2 linked regions of the Pelagicoccus sp. SDUM812003 genome follow. Each later gene encodes a partner of the first gene's protein in a complex. Links are inferred from orthologs where the notes say so. Each region holds a gene or a part of one and is shown on either strand. Other genes may lie near its edges. The genes, in order: dnaB and dnaG.

Region 1 (6,594 bases):
GAGCAGCTCGATCAGGTTGTTGTTCACCGGTGGGCAGCTGGACTGGATGAGAAAGACGTCCTGTCCGCGCACGTTCTCGTTGATCCTGACAAAGGATTCTCCGTCGGGGAAACTCGTTACGGTGGCGTCGGTGAGAGGGACCCCCACGAATTGGCAAATGTCGTCGGCGAGCTGCCGATTCGAATTTCCAGCTATGATCTTCAGGTTATCCGCTCGCATGGCGTTTTGGTAAGTGTGTGGATTGGAGAGAAGAGGAAGGAAGCGCGTTTGTAGCAGAGCCACGCCGCATGCACAGAACGAAATGGCCTAATCCTGGAGCAGTTGGGCTTCCACTCGCTTGAGGCGCCTGAACAAATCGGGCAGGCGACGCCTCAACACTGTGATGCGCTGATGGGCGATGAGCGACACTGCCGGCGAGCCGCCGTATTTGCCGCCCCCCTGCACATCCGCGTAGGCCACGCATTCGCCCGACAGCTGAGCCCCGTCGCCTATGGTGAGGTGTCCTGCCGCTCCCGAGCGGGCGCCCATGACCACGTAGTTGCCCAACGTGGTGCTGCCAGCGAGCCCTACCTGGGCGCAGAGGATGCAGTGCTTGCCGATGTCGCAGTTGTGGCCGACCTGCACCAGATTGTCGATCTTGGTGCCCTCCCCGATTCGCGTCGGACCAAAGCGGCCGCGATCGATGGTGGTGTTTGCTCCGATCTCTACGTCGTCTCCGATCAGCACCGATCCGATCTGCGGCACCTTGCGATGGCGCCCGGCCTCGAACTCGTACCCGAAACCGTCCGCTCCAATCACGGTAGACGCATGGATTCGTACTCGTTTTCCCAATACGGAATCGCGTTCGATCGAGACGTTGGCTCCCAGCCAGCAATCCTCGCCGAGCCGACAGTTCTCGCCGATGCGAGATCCGGATCCGATGACGCATCTCGGGCCCACCACGGCCCCCTCGCCGATGGTCACAAACGCGGCGATGCTGGCGCTCGGATCGATCTCCGCCGAGTCCGCGATCTCCGCCATGCGGTGTATTCCCGGAGCCGGCTTCACCCACATAGCACGTTCGATGAGCTCGCAAAGCTTGGCGATTTCGATGGAGGGATGCTCCACTCGCAGAAACAGCTGCCCCTCCTTGGGGCTGGCTTCGACATCCTCGCCTAGGATGACCAAGGAGGCCTTGCTGGCTTCCAATTCCCGGGCGTACTTGTTGGAGGAGACGAAACAGGCCTCGCCCGTCTGGGCTTCCGTGAGCGAGGAAACTCCCGTGATGGCTCGCACCCCGAGCTCGCCTTCGTAGGAGCTGTAGGTGACGCGATCCAAGATGGTGTTGAGAGACAGAGAAACGTCCATGCGTGTGACTTTGAAAAGGAGATTGAGCGTGAGCGCCAAGGCTTCCGGAGGCAATCCGCTTGAAAATAGAAAAGCCCCGCCAGAAAGGCAGGGCTAGAAAGTGTAATCTACATGGAAAGGAACGCCCTATTCGGCGGCTTCCTCTTCCATGCCCTTGGTCGCGTTGATGCGAGTGATCACTTCAGGAGTGATGTCGTAGGAACCGTCGGTGTAGAGAACCGGGGCGCGGCCATCTCCAGCGCGAGCGGTGATGTCGATGACCAAGGTAGCGCTACGCTCCTCGGAGATCTCGTTCACCACTTCGGCGATGTCCTGGTAGAAGAGGTTGAGCTGCTGCTGGCGGCGAGCCGCGAACTGACGCTGCGTCTCGGATAGGAACTTGCGCAGCTCCTGATCCTTGGCCTGGATCTCCTGAGCTTTCGCCTGACCATCCTGCATGGCTTCCTTGCGAGCCTCCTCGGTCAAGATGTCGCTTTGAGCCTGCTCGCGCAGCTCTTCGAAAACGGTCACCTGAGCGTTGATTTCGGTTTCCATGGCGGTGGCCTTTTCGCGAGCCTTCGTTTCACTCTCTTCCATCTCGGAGAGGAACTGCTCAACCTTGTAGTACTTGTTCAGCGCCTCGTCGACCTTGACGGTTAGGATGACGTCTTCGGCAGCGTTCGCTGTTGCGGCAGCCATAGCGATGGCACTGAAAAGGCATAGGAGGGACTTGAAACGGGTCATAAATCGTAAGGGTTCGTGTTGGGGAGAGGAATTAGAATCTGCTTCCAAATGTAAAGTTGAATTGTCCGCCATTGTCGTTGCCGCCCTGCTCGGAAGGTCCGTCCGTAGTGAGCGGGATGGCGTAGTCGAGGCGTAGCGGAGTACCCATCATGGACATACGGATGCCGAATCCGTAGTTGTCATTCCAACCGCTTCGGTTGTTTCCAGCCAAGTAGGTTTCGCCTCCGTATTCGTAGTAAATGTTCTCGCGATCGATACCGAAATCGCCCGCTTCCTTATTAACGAAACCACCATCGTAGAAGGCCGCGATTCGGAAGTCCTCGGTCAAGCCGAAGGAATACTCGGCGCCAAACATTCCGTAGGTCTTGCCACCGATGTAGACTGGCGGCGTTTTCAACAACGACTTGGCTCCCGTGAAGGGGTTGGTGCGGATCTGGCCGCCGTACTCCCGCGGGCTGACGTCACGGTACTCGAAACCGCGCAAGGTGTTCGGGCCGCCTAGGAAGAAGCGCTCGTTCCAAGGCACTACGGACGTCGGATCGTCTTCGTCAAGTTCGTCAACGATGCCGAAGCGAACGAGAAACTCGAGCGTCTGAGTAAGTCGCTCGGAAAGCGGCAGGTAGAGGGCGTTGCGCGACTCGAGCTTGTAGAACTCGAAATCCCCCCCGAGGAAGTCGCCGGCGTAATGCATGTCGAGTTCCAGACGCATGCCGCGGTGGGAGTTAATGATGCGGTCGCGGGTATCGCGAATAAGCAGGAGATTGAGGCGAGATGTGGTGCCGATGCTGTTCAGCAGCTGGCGGCGAATCTGTTCCGGAGTGCCAGTGTTCGAATCGACCGCGGAACCGTAGTCCTGTTTGGAAAGTCCGTAGGATACGCGACCTTCGATCAGTTCGATCAATCGCTTGCGAAGGGAGATTTCAAAACCGCGGCGTTCGGAGTCATAGTAGTCAGACTCGTAGTCGGTCGTGGTGTTGAAAAGTTGGATACCAAGCGCCAAGCGCTTTTCAAACAGCCAAGGCTCCTCGAACGCTAGAATGGTGGAGGTGGAGCGGCCGCCGAGCTGAGCCTTGAGGCGGAACTTCTGACCATCGCCCTGGAAGGCGCCGCGCCAGTTGAGAATATCGAAGTTCGACTGCGTGAGCTCGATAAAGAAGACGCCCTTTTCCAGGGAGCTGAAGCCAGCGCCGAAGGAGAAGTTTCCGGTACGGCCTTCGCGGAACGTGATGCGCAAATCCTTGCGGCCGGGGATGTTTGTGGACTGGGAGGTGACGTTTGTGTCTTCGAAGTATCGCGTATTGTCCAAACGCATACGGCTGGACTCCATGCGCACGCTGTCGAAGGTGCTGCCTGGGCTGAGAGCCAGCTCGCGAAGCACCACCACGCTCTTGGTCTTAGTGTTCCCTTCGATGTCGATGGATTCGACGAGGAATTTCTCGCTCTCGCGCACCACGTACTGGATATCGATGTCGCCGGTCTGCACGTTGGGCACGCGAACCAGACGAACTCGCGTTTCCATGTATCCGAACTGGCCGTAGAAATCCTCCAGTCGGTTCACGTCCTCGTCCAGCTTTTCGGGTTTGTAGACCGATCCGGGCACTGAACGCAGCATCAGACGCAGCACGGAATCCTCGTAAATGTCGTTGCCCACGAACTCGATATTCCCGATGCGGTACTGCTTGCCCTCGTCCACTTGGATATCGATGCGCATGCGGTTGTCGCTCGGATAGGAGAACTGCACGTCGGTCGGATCGATTTCCACATCGAGGTAGCCCTCCTTGCGGTAGGCGTCCTTGAGCGACTCCAGGTCATCCTCGAACTGGTCGCGGTCGAAGCGGCCGCTGCCGGTAAAGATCGAGAGAAGGCCCCACTTGCGGGTCTCCATGGACTTCTTGAGCTTGCGGTCCTTGATGTTCTCGTTGCCCTCGAAAGCGACTTTGCCGATCTTGAACTTGCGCCCTTCCTTGATCTGGAAGGTCACGGTGGCGAAACCCGTGACGGCGCTGCGATCGATCTGGTAGTCCACGCGAGCCTGGGAGAACCCTTTTTTCAGATATAGCTCCTGCAGCGTTTCGGAAGCGGCCTTCACGCGCGGCTCGTTGAGGGTCTGGTTTTCCACCAGCTCGATCTCCCGCTTGAGCTTGCCGTCCTTGAGCTTCTCGTTGCCTTCGAAGATGATGGCGGAGATGCGAAACTTTGGGCGAATGTCGAAGATGACATCGATCTCGTCCTCGTCCACCGGAGCGACGCGAGCTTCGATGTATTCGAAAAGGTTGGACCGGTAGAGGGAGCGGATGTCGCGATCGACCATCACCGGGTCGTAGGGCTCGCCTTCGCGCAACGACATGTTGGCTCGAGCGACCTCAGCGTTCACGTTGGACAAGCCGGTGAAGTTGATGATCAGCTTTCGTATCGTGGGAGGCTCTGGCTCTTCGGTTTGAGCGGAAAGCGTCAGGATGCTGAGTGGGAGGAGGAACAGCGCGAAGGATAAGCGCGCCATATGGGAGAGGCTATTCCGTGTAGTCTTCAAAACGAGTGATGTCTTTGATGAATTTGAGCTTAACTTCGCCTACGGGTCCGGCACGTTGCTTGGCGATGATTAGGTCGGCCTCGTCAGCTGCAACGGAAAAATCGTCACCTGCGTCCTTAGGTCGAGCTAAAAGAAGGACCACGTCAGCGTCTTGCTCGATCGAGCCTGATTCGCGCAGGTCGGAAAGCTTGGGCTGACGCTTCTCCTTCTCGGAGTCGCGGTTGAGCTGACTTAGAACAATCACCGGCACCTTGAGTTCCTTCGCAAGCCCCTTAATTCCTCGCGAGATTTCCGCGATCTGCTGTTCTCGAGGCACGCGCGGATCGGTGCCGGCGAGCAGCTGCAGGTAGTCGACCACGATCAGTCCCATGCCTGGATTGCGGGCGAAAACGCGGCGCGACTTGGCTCGCAGCTGGTTGATGGTGACCTGCGAAGCGTCGTCGATCCAGAGCGGAGCCTGCTTGAGCTCGATGGCCGCGGCGGCCAGGCGCTGCTGCTCCTCCTTGTTGACGAAACCTTCGCGCAAGCGCTGCGAACTGACGCGAGCCCGGCCGGTAAGCATTCGCATGGCGAGCTGCTCGGCGCCCATTTCCAGGCTGAAGACCAGCACGCCGGCCTTTTTCGCCTTCGGGTCGCGGGGCATGGCGATCGCTTCGGCGATATTGAGAGCCAAACTGGTCTTGCCCATGGAGGGACGAGCCGCCAGCACGATCATTTCGGTGGACTTGATGCCGTTGGTCATCTTGTCCAAGTCGCGATAGCCGGTGGAGAGCCCGGTGAGCTGGCCCTTTCCCTCCAGCATGCGCTTCACCAAGTTCACCGCCTCGTCGACGGATTCGCGAATGGAGCGCGAGGTGTCGGCAACCTGCTCGTCGGAGATGGCGTAAATCTCCTTTTCCACTTCGTCGATGAGCATCTCGATGGAGCCGTCCCCGTTTTCGAAGCATTTCTCCAAGCTCTTGGTCGCGGTGGAGATCAAACGGCGACGCGTGAAGTGCTCGCGGACCTTGTCGAGAAAGTAGTTGGCGTGGGCAGTGGTCTCGATGTGGGAGGTGAGCTCCGCCACGTACAGCGGTCCGCCGACTTCGTCCAGCTTTCCTCGGCTGCGCAGTTCCTCCGCCAGGATCTGGGCGTCGAGCATGCTCTTCCCTTCGAAGAGCTCGCAGCAAACCTGGAAGATGACCTGGTTGGCCGGATTGTAGAAAGCCTCCGGCGGCAGCTTCTGGGCCATGCAGCGCGAGATGATCTCGGCCGGGTCCAGCAAACATGCGGCGAGGAGGCCTTTCTCCGCATTTGGACTATGCGGCAAGGTTCGCCCGGCGATCGTGGAGAGCGCCGGGCTAGAATTCATTGCAGGGGCGTCGCGCCCCGAAAACGGCTTGTTCGACATGCGGGATCGTCAAGCCTGATAAGGATTACTCTGCGGAAGCTTCTTCTTCCTTGGCTTCGGCTTCTTCAGCGTCCGCTTCGACGATCGGATTTTCCGAAACCACGTCGATCTTCATCTCGACCTCCACTTCAGGATGGATCTTCACGATGAAGACGTGCTGACCGAGCTCCTTGATGGGCTGGTCGAGGTGGATCTTCTTGCGGTCGATCTCGTAGCCCGCTTCGGAAAGCTTCTCGTGGATGTGGATGGAGGTGACGGCGCCGAACATGCGGCCCGCTTCGCCAGTCTTGACCGCGATGCCGATCTGAGTCTCGGCGAGCTTGGCCGCCTGAGCCTTCGCGTCTTCGAGGTTCTTGGCTTCGCGCTCGGCCCGACGGGCCTTGAGGGCTTCGATCTGCTTGCGATTGGAACGGTTGACGGGGATCGCCTTCTTGGTAGGAAGGAGGAAGTTGCGAGCGAAGCCCGCTTTTACTTTTACTTGATCGCCTTCGCCGCCGAGACCTTCAACGGGCTCGATGAGTAGTACTTCGCTGGTTGCCATGATATGCGAGTGGTTAAGTGTATGCTAAATTGTTGTTGCGAATCGCCGGCCGTTTCAGAATGG
Region 2 (4,820 bases), on another replicon or contig:
TTCCTGGAAGTAGGCTTCGCGGTTTTCGATCTTCTTGTCGATGACGATGCGGTCGAATCGCTCTTCGCGATTGAGCAGCTTCTCCGCCAGATCGATGGTGAATTCGGCCATGAGGGCCACGGAGAATAGCTCCTCCTGAGCCTTCTGCTCGGCATTTTCGATGCGCTTGGAGATCTCGACCTCCTGTTCGCGGGTCAGCAGGGGCACTTGGCCCATCTGCTTGAGGTACATGCGGACCGGATCGTCCAAGATGTCGTGCTGACTGCTCTTGGTCTGCTCTTCCTCCGCCTCTTCTTGCTTGGCCTTGAAATTGTCGACTTCCTCGGGATCGAGAATGTCGATTTCCAGATTCTGCAGAATCGAGATTACGTTATCGATTTCGTCTTGGCTGTCGACCCCCTCTGGAAGCGCCTCATTGATGTCGCTGTGCGTGAGGTAGCCTTGCTCCTTCGACTGGCGGATCAGGTAACGGATACGCTCGTTCACCTGATGCTTGCTTAAGCTAGGCTTTTTCTCTTCGTCGCTTTTCTTCTTGCGTGGCATGTTGCTGAGTCTGGTGCTGTCTTATGAAAGCAGATTACCAACCTGGGGCGGCTTGTGCCTCAGTTGGTTGAGCGCTGATAGTTCTCCGAGTAGGGAAAATACGGCAGCGTCATTGGTTGCCTGTTTTCTTCCGATTTCAAGTTTTAATTCTTTGGTCTTCCGTTCTACGAATTTGGCCACCAGTCGCTTGAGCGCTTCGTTGGCAAATCGTTCGGGGTTTTCATGAGCCTTGGCGCCGAAGTAGATATCGGACGCGAGCGCCTTAAGTTCGGCTTTTTCCAGCTGATCGTTAAGGGATTCGGGCCCATTCCACATGTCGTGAAGGAATTCGTTCAAGGTGAAGTTGAGCAATTCCCCTTCGGGCAGGCTGGTATCGATCCACTCCGGATTCACCACCTGCGCGATCTGGCTTCCGATTTCCCCTTCCAGCAAGCAAAGCGCGAACAAATCGCGTTCGACGGATAAGACAGCTCTTTTTCGTTTTGGTTCGGGATTTGGTTTCACCTCCGGCGCCGCTTGTGGCGACGAGCGGGCGAGCGGGGCGCTTCGGGGAGCTCCCTGTCCTTGCTGGTAGCGGCGAAAGTCCGAGAGGATCGCGTACGGATCTAGGTCGAGTTCGGCAGCGGCCTGTTTGATGAATTCCACCTTGGCGGATTCGGAGTCGGCCTTGTCGATGATGGCGAACAGCTCGCGGGCGGCCTTGGCTTTGCCTTGCGGCGTGAGCTGGGTGGAGGACGGGGCGATGGCGGCGCAGGCGTACGGGATGGGCTGCATTTTTCGCTCCAGCAGCAGATCGAGAGCCTCTCGGCCGCCTTCGCGGAAAATGTCGTCGGGATCCTCCTTGTCGGTGAGGGGGATGAAGATCGCTTCAACGCCCTGGCTCAGGGCGAGCGGAAGCATGCGCAAGGCGGCCTTTTGGCCGGCCGAATCGCCGTCGAGCAGCACGATGAGCTGGGTCTCGTAGCGCTTGAGCAGTCGTAGCTGGGACTCGGTGATGCCGGTGCCTTGCGGTGCGACGGCGGTGGTGAGCCCTACGCTCCAGCAGCGAATGGCGTCCAGCTGCCCCTCCACCATGACGAAGGGCTTGTCCGGGCCGACTTCCAGCCGAGCTCGGTCGAGGTTGAAGAGCAGGTGGCTCTTGGAGAAGATGGGCGTCTCAGGCGAGTTGATGTACTTCGCTTCGCGGCTGGGATCGTCCTGAGGAGTGATTTCCAGCTGGCGGGCGGTGAAGGCGGTGACGCGGCCTTGGTGATCGCGGATGGGGATCATCAGGCGGCCGCGGAAGCGATAGCCCATGTAGCGCGGGTCCACGCCGCGCTTGGTGTAGAAGAGTCCGCAAGCCTCAATGGCTTCCTTGGAGAAGCGTTTCTTGGCCACCAGCTCGCCCAGCTTGATGCCATTGGTGGGAGCGAAGCCGATGCGGAACTCTTCCGCTACTTCGAGGGAAAACTTTCTTCCGTCCACCCAATAGTCGCGAATCCACTCCCCAGCTTTGTCGGTAGCCAGAAATTGCTCGCGGTAGAAGTCGGTGGCCAGCTCGTGCAGCTCGAAAAGCTCCTGCCGCAGACTGCGGTCCTCCTGGGGGCGTCCGTTGTCCTCGTACTCCAGCTCGATGTTGAAGCGCTTGGCCAGCTCCTCCACCGCTTCGGTGAAGGTCAGTCGCTCGGTCTCCATCACGAAGGTGATGACGTCGCCTGCGTTGCCGGAACTGAAACATTTGTAGAGGCCTTTGTCTGGGGAGATGTAAAACGACGGCGTCTTTTCGTTGGTGAAGGGACTGAGTCCCTTGTACTCCGAGCCAGCCTTCTTCAGGGTGACTTCGCGCGAAACGACATCGTAAATGTTGATGCGCTCCTTCAGATCGCGAATGCTGCTGTGCTTGATGGCTGGCATATGGGTAAAGGGACGTATGCCGCAAGGCGCGTTTCCCAGAGCAGGGCGGGAGAATCCAGATCAGTTTCCGCTTTGCAAGTATTGATTCGCTTCGCGGTAGCCGGGATCGTTGCGATTCGCGATGGAGAGGAAGTCGCGATAGGCTGCGGAGACCACGGATTTCGCCGCGTTGGCGTCGCGCAGCGTCTGAGCGAGGATCAATGCGATGGCCGGGCTGCGTGGAAAAAGCAGACGGGTGGCCTTGATCTCTTCCAGCACGCGGGTGGTATTCTGAGTCTTGCGCGCCGTCATCAAGTACTGGTAGGCGATGGTTTCCGATCGAGGCGCTCGTCGCTTGGCCTCGAGGATGGTGGCTTCCGCGTCATACCAGTCTCCGCGGCCGTAGTAGGCTCTGGAGAGCTGATACCAGATTTCCGCGTTGTCGGGATCGTCCACCAGCAGATCGGAGAAAAGGGCGATGGCGTTGGAATAGTCCTGCGCTTCGAGGGCCGCGATGGCTTCCTCGTAGGGACTGAGCTGAACTTCTGCGGGCAGATCGGGCCGATCCTGCGATTGGCTTTCCGGAGCGGCGGTCGGCTGGTCGTCGCCGAAGAGGGCTTCAGGAGCCTTTTCGGAGGTGGAAGCGGTGGCTGCGCTCGGCTGTTGCTGGCTCGGGGCTGTCTCCGGCTCCTCCGTCTCCTCGAAGTCCTGAAGCGTTTTCGCCACGTCCTGCTGCTCTTCGGCCTGCTGGCGTTGATCGCTCCGGTTGCGCTCTTCCAATTCGCGTCGCTCCTGTTCGAGCTCGCGGGCGGCTCGCGTGATTTCCTCTCTGGCTCGTATCCAATTCTCGATGACGTTGCGCGACTCTCTGATTCGCGGGTCGTTGAGATCGTTTGGATAGCGTTGCTGGTAGGTCCGCAGCCAGTTGCTAGCTTGCTGGAGCTGCTTGAGACTGGTTTCCAGTTTGATCAGCTCGGCGAGAGCCTCCTTCGAGGCGTAGTTGTCCTCGTAGGCCGCTGCTTGACCGAACCAGGAGCGAGCTTGCGGAATGTTGCGGCTGAGCAGGTAGAGCTCCCCAAGCTTCAAGGCCGGTTGCGAGGAAGGGGTGATTTCGTTCCAACGAGAGGCGGCCTTGATGGCCTGAGTGGTCAGGCCCTTTTTCTCGTACTCCTGAGTGAGGGCTTTCCAGGCTAGAAAATCGCTGCCGTTGTTCTTCAGGTAGGCCTCGAAAGCGAGGATGGCCTTGTCGCTGTTTCCCATCTGGGCGTGCAGCTCGCCGATCTGCACCCAGAGCTGATCCTGTTCCGGGTTTTGCTCGACCGCGGCTTCCAGCAGAGCGACCGCTTCCTCGTTCGATCCCTGATTCTGCAGGGCTTTGCTCAGGTCGATGCGCAGTTCGTTGGAGTCGGCGAAGGTGTCTAGACCATCGCGCAGGATGTCGATGGCTCGAGCTGGCTCGTTTTCGAAGAGCGCTTCGTTGGCCTTGGACTGGATCTTCTGGATGCGTTCCTCCCGACTGGCGCAGCCTTGGAAGAGCGCGGCGAAGCAGAGCAGTAGCAGCAGCGCGATGCGTGATTTTACGGAGGAAAAAGAGGATGACATTCGGGAACGGGCGTTCGGAGAAGCGTGCACGAGACTTCGGCTTTCACCGTTTGCAGGGTTGTAACGATTGGCGAGGAATTTTGACAACTTTTATTTACAATGCGTGTCCCTCGATTTTCGGAAGCTTGATCCTGCCCTCAATTAGGGGCAGGATGTGTTCGTTATTCAATCTGCTAAGTCATTCGTACGTGTGAAATCCCCTTTTTCCAACCATTGGGCCTTCGGCCTAGGACGCTACTTCCGAGTCGAGCTGCTGATAGTCGGAATTCTCGCCGTGTTGGCGGTCATCAAGTCGCTGCAGGGCCAGGACGATTTCAGCATCTTCGCCAACCAGCCGCCCGTGCCGTCCAATCGGGTTTTCGAGTACGAGATCGATAGCTTCAGCCTCTTCGAATACACGGAGGCGGTGGAGGACATGATGCAGCTTTTCGAGCAGTCGCGCGGGGAGCAGATCGAGAAAGGGGAAAAGGGACGGGTTGGCCTGAAGGTCTACAGCGATTCCGGGCCGGGATTGAGCACCCCTTCCGCTTTGGTGGAGGCGGTGATCCAGTCGCTGATCAAGCGCGGCTACGCCAGATCGGATATTTTCATCATCGGCTCGGACGCCAACAAGCTGCGCGAATCCGGCTTTCTGCCGCCATTGAGCGCTCGCTCCTATTTCTTCAACCAGACCTACGTGCGCGCGCTCGATACCGGTCGCTACTATCATGAAAAGTGGTTTTACGACAGCCCGTTGCCAGCTCAGTCGGCCAGCTACTGGATCAACGTGGCCAAGGAGAATCCCTTTCCAGCGAAAAACGAGG

What was found.
Region 2: the proteins of dnaB (region 1) and dnaG are in contact, whole or in part, in a crystal structure (PDB 2R6A), measured with the Geobacillus stearothermophilus proteins. The link is inferred for Pelagicoccus sp. SDUM812003 from one-to-one orthologs. Residues at the interface, in WP_033016901.1 of Geobacillus stearothermophilus: Ser13, Glu15, Ala16, Gln18, Glu91, Leu92, Asp94, Ala95, Val96, Pro97, Thr98, Ala99, Ala100, Asn101, Tyr104, Tyr105, Ile108; in WP_049624496.1 of Geobacillus stearothermophilus: Lys456, Leu457, Leu458, Pro459, Ala460, Asn463, Ala464, Leu467, Leu535, Leu536, Ile537, Ala538, Gln544, Glu545, Asp548, Tyr549, His552.

What each region holds. Positions count from the first base shown.
Region 1 is NZ_JARXHY010000007.1:152,889-159,482, reverse strand. Bases 3,767-6,594 are described here. They hold dnaB (replicative DNA helicase), read right to left. Parts: upstream 5,952-6,594; coding sequence 4,581-5,951; downstream 3,767-4,580. Other genes in these bases: ssb (single-stranded DNA-binding protein), read right to left, coding at 6,586-6,594; rplI (50S ribosomal protein L9), read right to left, coding at 6,016-6,531; bamA (outer membrane protein assembly factor BamA), read right to left, coding at 3,767-4,570. Also shown: QEH54_RS11595 (ribose-phosphate pyrophosphokinase), read right to left, coding at 1-219; lpxD (UDP-3-O-(3-hydroxymyristoyl)glucosamine N-acyltransferase), read right to left, coding at 307-1,347; QEH54_RS11585 (OmpH family outer membrane protein), read right to left, coding at 1,474-2,025; more of bamA, read right to left, coding at 2,102-3,766. UniProt on the Escherichia coli protein: The main replicative DNA helicase, it participates in initiation and elongation during chromosome replication. Travels ahead of the DNA replisome, separating dsDNA into templates for DNA synthesis.
Region 2 is NZ_JARXHY010000005.1:310,939-315,758, reverse strand. The notes cover bases 1-2,952. They hold dnaG (DNA primase), read right to left. Parts: upstream 2,437-2,952; coding sequence 565-2,436; downstream 1-564. Other genes in these bases: QEH54_RS09705 (tetratricopeptide repeat protein), read right to left, coding at 2,497-2,952; rpoD (RNA polymerase sigma factor RpoD), read right to left, coding at 1-543. In the rest of the region: more of QEH54_RS09705, read right to left, coding at 2,953-4,017; QEH54_RS09700 (hypothetical protein), read left to right, coding at 4,208-4,820. UniProt on the Escherichia coli protein: RNA polymerase that catalyzes the synthesis of short RNA molecules used as primers for DNA polymerase during DNA replication.